Regions from separate parts of the Bacillus sp. V2I10 genome, predicted to be linked through region 1. Evidence: riboswitches for the same ligand, from Rfam matches in the RefSeq annotation. Region 1 holds a riboswitch; each other region holds the start of a gene.
What was found. A riboswitch is a leader RNA that binds a small molecule or an ion and turns the genes downstream of it on or off. The one in region 1 is predicted to bind thiamine pyrophosphate.

Region 1 (3,105 bases):
ATGATTTGGCTGATCCGCTGAAAAAACATAGGACATCACGGCTGCTCCCTCAATCTTTAAATCTATTAGATCAGGAATGACAGCAGGAGTGATCCCTCCAATTGCAATGACTGGAATGCTGACAGATTCCGCTATTTCCGTAAGCTTGCTTATCCCTCTTGCTTCTAGACCATTTTTTGATGATGTTTGAAACACATGCCCGAAAAGGAGGCGATCTGCCCCATTTTCAGCACAATATACTGCTTCAGCAGCAGTGTGGACGGAACAGCCTACCGAAAGATGCGGGAAGCGCTGTTTCACCAGTTTCACATTGAAGCTGTGCGATGGGAGCTGAATCTGGTGCAAACCAGAAAGAACAGCTGCATCCACACGGTCATTCATAACAAGCTTTGATTTTGGCACCCCATTTTGATGGAGCGCTTCAATCAAGTCGATCAGTTCTCCAGCCGATTTATTCTTTTCTCTAATATGAATGGCATCTGCAGCTGTATGTATATCTGAGATGATTTTCACGAGCTCTGCAGCAGTGTGCCGTCCATCTGTGACAAGATGCAATTTCACTTTTGCATCAGCATGGTTTGTGTATCATCCCACGCTTCCATCTTTTCCGCCATATCCCAAAAACGATATTCATACATCGAGCTGATGAGGAAGTTTTCCTTCATCATTTGTCTCTCATGATCGCTTGCACGCAGAGCAAGCTCGTCAAATCTTGCAACCTGCTCGAGGACAAGCTCTTTAAACCAATCACCGTGATAAGTCGCAATCCATTTCTCATAAACTTCATCACCAGGCTTGCAATCTTTCAGGTGCTCCCCGACTTCATAATAGAGCCAGTAGCATGGAAGCAGAGCTGCAATGATTTCACCAAGATTTCCTGTGGCAACTGAACGGTACATATGGGAGGTGTAAGCATACGCAGTCGGCGATGGTTTAAATTCCTTCCGTTCGGTGTCCGTGATCCCAAGCAGGACAGAAAATTGCTGATGCAAAGATAGCTCTGCCTCATAGGTACCCTGTGAATGAACGGACATCCGGTACGTTGTATGCAAGTCAGGGGCCATCGCCCCTGCAAAAGCCTGGACTTTTGCAAAATGGGTTAAGTAATAAGAGTCCTGCATCACATAATATTTAAATTTCTCTTTTGAAAGGCTGCCTTCGCCAATCCCTTTTACAAAAGGATGTTCAAAGCTTCCTTCCCACCATTTATTTGCATACTCCCGGCATTCTTTTGAAAATGACATGTTTTGTTCCTCCTCATTTTTAGTATAAAAACGGCAAAAAACCACTTTTCGCATAGAAAAGTGGTGTATAAATAGACCTTTACACCACTTCCCTACGCTGGGTTTAGCCAGATCAGGTTCGGAGGGTCTTGAAGGCAAACTTCAATCTCAGCCCTTCTAAAAGGGCTCCCCTAGCGGTCGTTCATATATTATTTTAGAAATATTCACATGTACATCATACCATGTTCAAAGAAACTTTCAAGTCATAATAATCAACTTTTATGGAACTCAAGCTCCTGTCTGAGCTCATCCACATATTCAGCAGATCCAGTCAGAATCAGTAAATCTCCGCGTTTCAGCTCTGTATCCCCATGCGGCACAATCGATTCATTTTCCCTGAAAATACGGACAAAAATGACGTCGCCTGTAAATGGAAAGCTGCGGAGCACCATGCCATCGTAGCGTCTGTTGTTCATTTTTATCTGATAAAGCGCTGAATCGTTATTGGTCAAAATCTTCATGATGCCAGGTGCTTCAATAAGAGCCCTTAGCAGGGTTTTAGTAGACAGCAGAACAGAGAAGACATCAATGTCTTTCGCTCTTAGCTGCTCGTCTAATAACGGTGATGAGATGCTGGCAATCACCCGCCCAACTTCAACCTCTTTTGCAAATAGAGCGATTTCAGCATTCGTATCCTCATCACCAGCAGCAGCAATAAGGATATCAGCTTCAAATACTCCCTGGGACTGCAGGGTCTCGATTGAGTAATCTTCAAGCTCCTCAATTTGAAACAATGATTCAGCGATCTGCTGATCATTTTTATCGACATGAGTATGATACACCGTTGTATCGTACATTTTCGGATTTAACTCGCGCGTCACTGGAAGTGTCATTTGATTGGCTCCTATAAAAGCTACCTTCAGCTTCTTTTGCGAAGACAGCTGTTCAGGGAATAGCTTCTTAAACCCAATCGGAGTAAAAATACTCGTCAGAACAGCCGTTAAAATGAGCGCACCCGACATTTGAGCATCAATCACATTTACTCTTTCTCCAATGGTAGCTGCCGCAATAACAAGGGATAATGTTGATGTCAGCAAAAATCCTGAAGCAAGCGTTGTTTTTGTGTCATACCATCTCTTCAGTAAATAAATCGGCACAATTTTAGAGATCAGCAGCGCAATAAACAGCAATGGGATCAGCATTAAAATTTTTGGATCCTTAAACAGCGACCATACATCAAGATCGACACCAACCATAACAAAGAAGATCGGTATCAAAAATCCGTACCCGAAGGAATCCATTTTCTGAACCATTTCTTTATTTGGGGAAAGCAGTGAGACTAGAACACCCGCTAAAAACGCTCCTAATATGTTTTCTGCCCCGATTGTTTCTGATAAGGCAACAAGGACAATGATCAGAGTGAAAATAGCTCTTGTCCCAATTTGAATCGTGCCCTTAGACATCGTTTCTATGAATGATCTGCTCTGAAAGGTTTTGCCGAGAAAATATAAAGCAATTCCAGCACCAAATAACAGCAGAAGCAGCCATGTATTTGTATTTTCTCCTCCATATATCGATGCAAACACGGCAAGCAGAATCATCGTCACTAAGTCAGCTATAACAGCAACGAGCAAGATAATCTGACCGATATTCGATTTCATAATGCCTGCATCCTTCAGTGTAGGGACCACCACTCCGAGTGATATGGTGGAAATGATCAGCGTCATCAAGAAGGCATTTTCAATAAAACCAAGGAAAACAAACAGATACGATAAGAGCAGAGACAAGATAAAGATGCCAACAAAGACAAGAAAAGAAACGGCAAACGTATTTGGCGCTTCCTTCCCGCTCGGCAGTTTTTCTTTCTTCCGTCCACCGATAA
Region 2 (3,105 bases), 3.2 Mb from region 1:
AAATTTGATTCAATAAATCAAATATCTCGTTCCTGCCAGCAGGGTCTAATTGGGCTGTTGGTTCATCAAAGAACAAGACTTCTGGTTCTAATGCTAATAAACAAGCTAATGCCAATCTTTGTTTCATACCACCGGATAATGTTTCAATTGGTGTTTTCTTATCAATCTTTAGCCCTACTTTATCCATCAAGTCAGTAATCATTTTGTCCATATCGTTTCGCGGAATAGATCGGTTTTCGAGACTAAAAGCAATCTCTTCACCCACATGAAGCATACAAAATTGAGAATCAGGATCTTGAAACATAACGCCGGCATCTTTCCTGAGGAATACTTCACCACTTACTTCTGCCTCAATATGCTCAGGGATAATACCTGCAAGAGCGGAAATCAAAGTAGATTTCCCACTCCCGCTAGGCCCCAGTATTAATACTTTCTCCCCTTTATTTATTGACAATGTAATACTACTGAGTATTTTTTCAGAACGATTATAAAAGCGAATAGACAGATCCTTACATCCCAGAAACATTTCCATTTAAGTTTTCCCTTTTCCTTTTATCCTTCATAATTTCATATTGTTCTAAAACACCTGTTTTTGCGAGTGAGTCCACGACTACTTTCGCTAACCAACCACCGAGAATAATTCCGCTTATCACATGAATTACTAACGTAACAAAAAATACTTCTGTCGTGTAATATCCAAAACCGTTGGCAATTAAGTTATAGATCATGCTTCCAACCGCTGCAAGAGCCCCAGATAGCATTAATGTAAATAGGTTGTAGCGTTTATATCTGAATATCGCGAATGCGATTTCTGAACCCATACCTTGAAAGACACCAATTAAAAGGGCCGATAGACCAAAATGACTTCCTGTTAATAACTCTACTGCTGCCGCTGCAACCTCTGCAATAAGGGCCGCACCCGGTTTTCGGATAATATACGCTACTATTGGACTAGCAATCACCCAAATCCCAAACATAAAACCTGCGCCCACCGGCCCCACAATAGCGGAAATCGGAATCCAAAGAGTAGACCATCCTAAATAAATAACTCCACAAGCCACCGCTAGAATGACAGCAAGAACTACTTCTTTCATCTTCCAGCTCATCACTTTACTACCTCCATTTTCACAGGCCATTCTTCGAGTTTATAGGCCATATCCCAAAACATATATTCAAGCTGACAACTTATTAAGAAATGTTCTTTCATCTTTTCTTTTTCTCTCTCTGTTGCTTCCTTTGCCCACTCATCTATACGGGCACAAAATTTAGTTGTGATCGAATTTGTACGATTACCATAAAAATTTATCCAATCATAAAATGGATGAGAGCGATCTGGATTAACTTCATTTAATATTCTTTTGCCAATCTCCCAATATGTCCACGGACATGGTAATAAGACAGCTAAAATTTCCCCTAATGTTCCTTCGTGAGCAACTGTAAGCATATGACGTATGTAATGAAGTGAAGATGGTGATAACGGATATCCTTGTAATACCTCATATGGAACACCCGCTACTTGACAAAAGTTATTATGTGGATGGATTTCACTTTTTAATATAAATGAAATTTGCTGATTAAACATATCCATATCTTCACGATTCTCACACTTCGAGACCGCTATTCCATAGATTCTGATAAAGGAACTCAAATATTCAAAGTCCTGTTTAACATAATGAATTAATTGTTCCTTTTTTAATCCTCCATTGGCGATTCCTTTGACAAAAGGATGTTCGAAAATCGCATCAAAGATGGGATTTGCTTCCTTTCTTAGTTCTGCTGAAAAACTCATACATTTAGCCCCCTTATTGGTTATAACGGGAAGACACTATAGGGAGCGACTATAATTGAATACGAAAAAACCGCTCCAAAAATGGAGCGGCAGAATAATTGTATATATTCATACACTGACTCCACTTTCCTACGCTAGTATGAACTAGATCAGGTTCAAAGGGTCCAGGATAACTCCTGTCTCAGCCATAAAATGGCTCCCCTAGTGGTCTTCCTATTAATTTAATATTTACTGTACACATGCTTTCTAATAAAGTCAATCAATTTGACCTTAACATAATATTTAGTAAAATTTATTTGCTGTTTATAATCTGTATTATTATGTAAATTGGAATTGCATATTTTTATAACTTAGCTTTTTTACCACTTGTCCAGCCACGTTTAAATAAAACCTCCTGTATTCCTTTTTTTACCCCAATCCTGCTGTTTTTGAGTTTCATGGATATGCTATAGTATAAGGAACAATATAGAGTGGTGATGAACAATGAAAACATTCTTAAAGCGTCTATCTCAACGCAGAGATCAATTAAGCCAGTTAGAGAAACAGGTATTAGACCATATTTTAATAAACCCGAATTTCGTTGTTCAGTCCAATGTGAATGATCTTGCCAAAGAATTATTTGTATCAACCGCAACGATTAGCAGAACGTGTAAGCAGTTAGGCTACGAGGGATTCCAAGATTTAAAATACACGTTAAGTAAATACGTTGATTATGATAAAGATGATGAAAATATTATTTCTTCAAATACGATATTGACTCAGATAGATCGAGTAAAAAAAGAAATGGATCAAACCTTAAAGAATATCAATGAAGAAAAGATTCAAAAAGCTGCAGCGTATATTAAAGAAAGTAATTATGTTGAGTTTTTTGGGGTTGGGGCATCACTTCCAACTTGTGTGGAAGCTGCTAGAAAGCTTACCTTTTCAGGAAGAATCTGTAGTGCACGTGAAGATTGGGATGAACTAAGATGCGTGGCCAATAGTTTATCTGAAAATGATTTAGCCATTTTAGTATCATATAGTGGAGAAACATTACATATACTAGAGTTTGCAAATATATTAAAAGAGAAAAACGTAAAGACAATAGCAGTCGTTGGCCGACGAAATAGCCGGTTGCAGCAAGAAGTTGATATCACTTTTCATGCACATATTACAAACGGATATTATGGTGAATTAGATATGAGTTCGAGATTTCCGTTAAGCATTATATTGGATTTCATTATCCTGACATATATGAATCATTAGTAGTAAGAGGTTTCTAGTAAATGCTAGAAACTTTTTTTTATGAAGGCTAAGGAACAAAACTTAAAACTTGC
Region 3 (3,105 bases), 3.1 Mb from region 1:
TGACAGCAAAATCAACTTCACCAGAAGCAACGATCTGATCCGCACTGACTCCTTCACCAGGTTCAACTATTTCAACATCAAGACCTTCTTCTTTATAGAAGCCATTTTCTTTCGCTGCATAAATACCTGTATGATTTGTGTTTGGAAACCAATCAAGCATAATCTTCACTTTTTTTAATTCTTCATTAGTGTTTTTTTCCGCTGATCCGCATCCAGATAAGATGAATACTAAACTAAATAGAATAAATAAGAGTTTTTTCATTTTTTCTCCCCCGTAGCTAGTTAGAATTCTTTTGCTGCTTATATTTCCAGGGCATCATGATTCTTGCCAGTATTTCAATGAGTGCAAAAATTATTAAGCTTAAACCTACTATTAAGACGATTGTTGCAAATACTTTATCTGTCAGGAACGATTGGGAGGATCGAGTCAATAGAATGCCGAGTCCTTTGCTTGCACCCAGCCACTCTCCGATAACCGCCCCCATCACACTGTATGTTCCGGCTATTTTTAACCCTGAAAAAAAGAAAGGTGTTGCAGCTGGAAGCTTCAGTTTTAAAAACATCTGTCTGCGGCTGGCTCCAAGCGTTCTCATGAGCTTCACCATATCCCTGTCTATTAAACGGAAGCCGTCAGACAGATTGATGGCGATCGGAAAGAAACAAACGAGCGCCACGACAATTACTTTAGGAAAAATGCCGAATCCGAACCAGATGATAAGCAATGGAGCTAGCGCTATTATAGGAATGGTTTGCGAAAGAACAAGCAGCGGTTCAACTGCTTTTCGAACCCAATCTGACATGTCTATTAAGATAGCAATCAATACACCTGCTGTTACAGCGATCAATAAACCAAGCACTGCTTCCGACAGAGTCTGCAGGATATGTCCGCCTATCGTTCCCCTCATTTCTGCAAGCGTGATGAAAATATGAGTCGGACGCGGCAGAATCCATTTTTCCACTTTTGATGCGATGACAGCCAATTCCCACAAAAAGAGGAATGACAGCAGCACTATACCAGGAAGCGCAATTCCTGAAAGTGTTTTAACGGTATTTCTTAAGTTTTTCATCCATTGTGACCCCTTCTTTTGGACGGTAATGAATTTTCATGTGAGTCATTACCTCAGCGGCACCGGCTGAAATACAGGCATCCTGCGCTTGCTTAACAATATTAATCAGTTCATCAAGCTCTCCCTCCATCACCGTCTCCATCGCACCGACCTCATATTTGACTCCTGATTGCTGAACAACCTCGATCGCTTTGTCGACAATTTCATATGTATTCCCTTCTGATGATTTAGGCAGCACCTGAAATGCTAGATTTACACTGGCCATTCTTTATCCTCCTTAAAATTTATTAATATATGAATATCTGACCGAACGACAAAAAAGGCTGCCACTGGGGCAGCCTTAACGCATTCGCAAAGTTATGGAAAAAATAATGCATCTTCCGCATTCCCTCCGCTGGCATTACCCAGATCAGGTTAAAGGGTCGATACAAGAATCAGAATCAGTATCCTCTCAGCCAAGTTCACTCAGCTCCCCTGCATATATTGAATTCATGGAAACTATAGCAAGGTTTTGGACCCTTGTAAAGACTGATAAAAGAGCTTTCCATTATTTTCTGAAAAAAATCAAAATTTAATCTTGTCGAATTTTGCAACTTCCTGTATAGTAGTGTCTAAATCATATATTGCATTTGACCACTTGGGGAGCCATTCGGCTGAGAGTGAACGTTTTGTTCAGACCCGTTGAACCTGTATAGTTAAAGCTTACGTAGGGATGTGGCGATGGATTCAAGTGATAACCCAACCAAAGCAGTGCGTGGAAACCATCCGACATTCCCCGCATTGCTTTTTATTATGGAAAAAAACAGCCCCGGTCGAATGCCGAAAAGGGGAAGCGCTATGCAGACAAATACACGTTTAGTTTTTTTAGTAGAAGCAGCGATTCTATCAGCCATTGCATTTCTGCTTGATTTAGCAACAAGCTTCATTGGCAAAATGCCTCAGGGAGGGTCAATCTCACTTGCAATGATTCCAGTCCTGATCATGGGTTTTCGCCACGGATTAAAAGGAGGACTGCTGACAGGCTTTTTACTTGGCGTTTTGCAGACAATTATGGGCTACACCACAATTGTACATCCAATCCAGGGTTTTCTTGACTATTTTGTCGCATTTACCGTGGTAGGTGCAGGAGGAGTATTCTATAAACAAGTCCAAAGCTCTTTGAATCCTCTTAACAGAGGACGATTAATTGCTTACGTAGTGGCAGCAGCTTTTCTTGGAAGCTTCCTTAGATTTGCGGCACATACACTTGCTGGAGCTGTATTCTTTGCAGAATTTGCAGGTGATAAGCCCGTTCTGCTGTATTCAGCCGGCTATAACGCTTCCTACATGGTGCCTACATTTATCATTTGCTCAATCGTCTTAGTATTGATGCTCACTGCTTCTAAATCACTTGTCTTAAAAAGAAAATAGATTCTGCCAAAAGCACCGATGTTTTTTTCGGTGCTTTTTTATACTATCAAAATTTATATAATCCCTTCCATTTATTTCTATTCCAGCGCCCAACTCCTCAGTCAGAACGGATCCGCCTAAAAAGCCAGTACTTTTCCATCGGATCCTTATCTGTCTTTAGGAGCTGATCTAGACCATCCGCTTTTCTTGTCATAAACTCTCTATCATCGGCATGTACTAGTAGTAATAGATTTCTTATGGAGGACAAATGATGAATCTATCCTACTCATTGATGATGATAACTTTTTTATTGTCGATTATTAATTTTCTATATGGTTATTTTGAAGCGATAAGGATCAGCAACGAAGAAGAATTAGTCAACGGCTGGTCTATGATTTTCTCTTTCCCGCTTGGGTTTGTATTCGCCTATTTTGCTTCGGTATTTCATCAGCAGATTTTACCTCACTAAAAAGAAACGCGACACTGTCACGTTTCTTTTTTTATTGCCTCAATTAATTTCTCTAAGTACGGATCCAATTTCTCAAATGAGTATCCAGCACTTTCAGCCTTTGACACATTTAGTGTCCAATCACCTGATAATCCATAAGGTGAAGCATTCTCTTTCGCAATCTCGCCTGTCACAATCGCT
Region 4 (3,105 bases), 1.8 Mb from region 1:
GCTGGATGTTTTGGGAATCTGGAAACTGCTTTTCCGATAAATCAGTTCTATTCAGCTGGCCCTCCATATGTTAAAATTGGTAAAATTCAGCCTATGGAGGGAATAACCTTGGAGCACTTATCATTATTTATCATCATGTCTATTTTATTAATTTTATTGCCTGGACCTGATACAGCCATCGCTACTAAGAATACTATTACTGGCGGGAGGGCAGGAGGAATGAAAACAGTGTTCGGGACTTTGACAGCACTTTTAATTCATACTTTTGCAGCTGTATTAGGTTTATCAGCACTTATTGTCAAATCAGCTTTTCTTTTTTCAATCCTAAAGTACGCGGGAGCTTGCTACCTCATTTATTTAGGACTTAAATCTTTATGGACTTTAAAAAAACCGGGCAGAATACAAGATAGAGAAGAACAAAAGCCTGAAGCAAAGCAAGTCAACTGTTACAGGCAGGGATTTTTGACAAATCTCCTAAACCCTAAGGTAGCTGTTTTCTTTTTAACCTTTTTGCCGCAATTTTTGGAGCCGGGATCGAATACTTTTACACAGTTTATGATTATGGGATTAACGTACACAATTCTTACATTTATTTGGTTTATTATTTATATATACTTGATTCATCAATTGAGTGCTTTCATGAAAAAGCCTGCTGTACAAAAGTGGATGGAAGGCATAACCGGAGCAGTACTCATTGGATTTGGCATTAAATTAGCAATAGAAAGAAAGTAAAGACATCATTTACGGTGTCTTTTTTATGTTTGGCTGCACATCTGGCTTGCTGAAAAATACTTTTAGCACAATAGGTACCAAAGAACCAATGCATTTTTTACATTTCCGCTCATTAAATCAATTGAAATAATTAATTTAATGGATTTTTTTCAGCATCTGGAGATTTATCTTTGATTATTTCTTCATTGTAGGATTTATAAAAGTCGTCGTGTTTTTTTATGTATCAACTAAAGGAATTTCCTTCTTCTGTCAAATCAGATAAGATTATATATTGTGTCATGTCTATTGCCTTTCTCACGACTTTTTTCATTGCTCAGAATATTAAAGAGCATTTAAAAAATGGACTTGCCTTTGTACATTCATTTGCCATTTCAGTTTGGCATTCCAATCCTGCTTATTTTAATTTTATTGATAAAAACAAAAGTGATGAATGCGAAAACATCTGCTTAAAGGTTGCAAATTAAGTGCCAGAAGAGTAGACTTTGAATCATAAAATAAAAAATAAAATAATGAAAGCGGGAGCTTGTGGAATCAGGCTGAGAGTACGGCTATCTGCCGTAGACCGAATGAACCTGTTGGATAATGCCAGCGCAGGGATGTGATTCAGGGATACATATGAGCACTTTGCCGCGGCAGAGTGCTCTTTATTTTTTGGGAGGGAAAAAAATGCTGGAACCTAAAACGATTGATGCGATTCTAGAAAAATTAAGAAAAGAAAAACCATTGGTGCACAATATTACAAATGTTGTGGTAACGAATTTTACAGCAAATGGCCTGTTAGCAATCGGAGCATCGCCGGTAATGGCTTACGCCAAGGAAGAAGTAGCGGATATGGCGAAAATTGCAGGGGCACTTGTATTAAATATTGGTACCTTAAACGAAGAAAATGTAGAAGCGATGCTGCTTGCAGGGAAATCTGCCAATAAGCATGGCGTGCCAGTCATTTTTGATCCAGTTGGTGCAGGCGCAACAAAATACCGTACAGAAACGGCGCAAATAATCGTAAGGGAACTGGACATCGCTGCAGTTAGAGGGAATGCGGCTGAAGTGGCAAATGTCGTTGGTGAGAGCTGGTCGATAAAAGGAGTCGACTCCGGTGACGGCAAAGGAGACTTAATCGCACTTGCTGTAAAAGCTGCAAAGCAGTTAAACACGATTGCGGTCATTACAGGAAAACAAGATATTGTTTCAGATGGAGAAACAACATATATATGCAAAAATGGTCATTCTCTTCTAACAAAAGTAACAGGTGCAGGCTGCTTGCTCACCTCTGTTATCGGCGCATTTTGCGCGGTTGAAAAAGACTATGTTCGTGCTTCTGCTGCAGCATTAGCGGTTTACGGGAGTGCTGCCGAACTTGCAGCTGAAGGAATTGAAGGCCCCGGAAGCTTTCAAATCGAGTTTTTAAACAAGCTTTATAACATTTCAGCAGATGATATTCAAAAACTTTCTGCACTTGAGGAGGTTTACCATGTCAATCTCTAAAGCACTGACGATTGCAGGCTCTGACAGCGGCGGGGGAGCAGGAATTCAAGCGGATTTAAAAACGTTTCAGGAATTGAATGTATATGGAATGTCTGCCATTACAGCGGTAACCGCTCAAAACACACTAGGGGTGCATGGTGTATTTCCATTAACTTCAGACGCGGTTATGCAGCAGATTGAAGCGATTGGCTCAGACTTTGGAGCTGATGCCATTAAAACCGGTATGCTATTTAATAGTGAAATTATTGAAGCAGTCTCTGAACAAATAAAGAGGTTCAATTGGAGCAAAGTGATTGTAGATCCCGTCATGATAGCCAAAGGCGGTGCTTCATTATTGCAGGATGAAGCAGTGGAAGCATTGAAAAATCATTTGCTGCCGCTTGCTTTGGTCGTTACTCCTAACATTCCAGAAGCTGAAGTGCTGACGGGTTTAACCATTCACAATCTCGATGATCGTCAGACTGCAGCCAAAATCCTGCACTCTTTCGGCGTGAAAAATGTTGTGGTTAAGGGGGGACATGCTGAAAACGAGGAACAGTTAGTAGATTTGTTATTTGATGGAACAGAGTTCAGCTATTTTACAAGTGAACGTATTCATACAAAAAATACGCACGGAACAGGCTGTACCTTCGCAGCTGCCATCACAGCCGAGATCGCAAAAGGAAAGTCAATTTATAATTCGGCAGAAACCGCCGTTGCATTCATCCGGGAAGCGATAAAAGAAGATCTTAAATTAGGACAGGGCCATGGACCTACAAATCATTGGGCTTATCAAAAGAAAAAAAGGGGACCTTTGCATGTGGAATGAGGAAGTTCGTGCGAAACTTCAGCTTTATTTTATTATGGGCAGCACAAACTGTACGGAAGACCCTGAAAAAGTCCTGTTCC

Region 2: another riboswitch for thiamine pyrophosphate. It lies ahead of tenA (thiaminase II); the one in region 1 lies ahead of tenA (thiaminase II).
Region 3: another riboswitch for thiamine pyrophosphate. It lies ahead of QFZ72_RS07095 (MTH1187 family thiamine-binding protein); the one in region 1 lies ahead of tenA (thiaminase II).
Region 4: another riboswitch for thiamine pyrophosphate. It lies ahead of thiM (hydroxyethylthiazole kinase); the one in region 1 lies ahead of tenA (thiaminase II).

Annotation. Positions count from the first base shown of each region.
Region 1 is NZ_JAUSYV010000001.1:4,556,307-4,559,411, forward strand. Features, by position in the region: gene tenI (thiazole tautomerase TenI) at 1-561, opposite strand, end outside; gene tenA (thiaminase II) at 558-1,244, opposite strand; TPP riboswitch at 1,317-1,426, opposite strand; gene QFZ72_RS23200 (monovalent cation:proton antiporter family protein) at 1,496-3,105, opposite strand, start outside.
Region 2 is NZ_JAUSYV010000001.1:1,398,151-1,401,255, reverse strand. Features, by position in the region: gene QFZ72_RS06970 (ABC transporter ATP-binding protein) at 1-532, opposite strand, end outside; gene QFZ72_RS06965 (ECF transporter S component) at 510-1,106, opposite strand; gene tenA (thiaminase II) at 1,106-1,789, opposite strand; TPP riboswitch at 1,899-2,002, opposite strand; gene QFZ72_RS06955 (MurR/RpiR family transcriptional regulator) at 2,273-3,034, shown strand.
Region 3 is NZ_JAUSYV010000001.1:1,422,631-1,425,735, reverse strand. Features, by position in the region: gene QFZ72_RS07105 (ABC transporter substrate-binding protein) at 1-262, opposite strand, end outside; gene QFZ72_RS07100 (ABC transporter permease) at 279-1,067, opposite strand; gene QFZ72_RS07095 (MTH1187 family thiamine-binding protein) at 1,042-1,332, opposite strand; TPP riboswitch at 1,435-1,553, opposite strand; TPP riboswitch at 1,696-1,797, shown strand; gene thiT (energy-coupled thiamine transporter ThiT) at 1,905-2,477, shown strand; gene QFZ72_RS07085 (hypothetical protein) at 2,728-2,925, shown strand; gene QFZ72_RS07080 (Rossmann-fold NAD(P)-binding domain-containing protein) at 2,943-3,105, opposite strand, start outside.
Region 4 is NZ_JAUSYV010000001.1:2,748,391-2,751,495, forward strand. Features, by position in the region: gene QFZ72_RS13800 (sodium-dependent transporter) at 1-40, shown strand, start outside; gene QFZ72_RS13805 (LysE family translocator) at 109-732, shown strand; TPP riboswitch at 1,238-1,346, shown strand; gene thiM (hydroxyethylthiazole kinase) at 1,399-2,217, shown strand; gene thiD (bifunctional hydroxymethylpyrimidine kinase/phosphomethylpyrimidine kinase) at 2,204-3,025, shown strand; gene thiE (thiamine phosphate synthase) at 3,015-3,105, shown strand, end outside.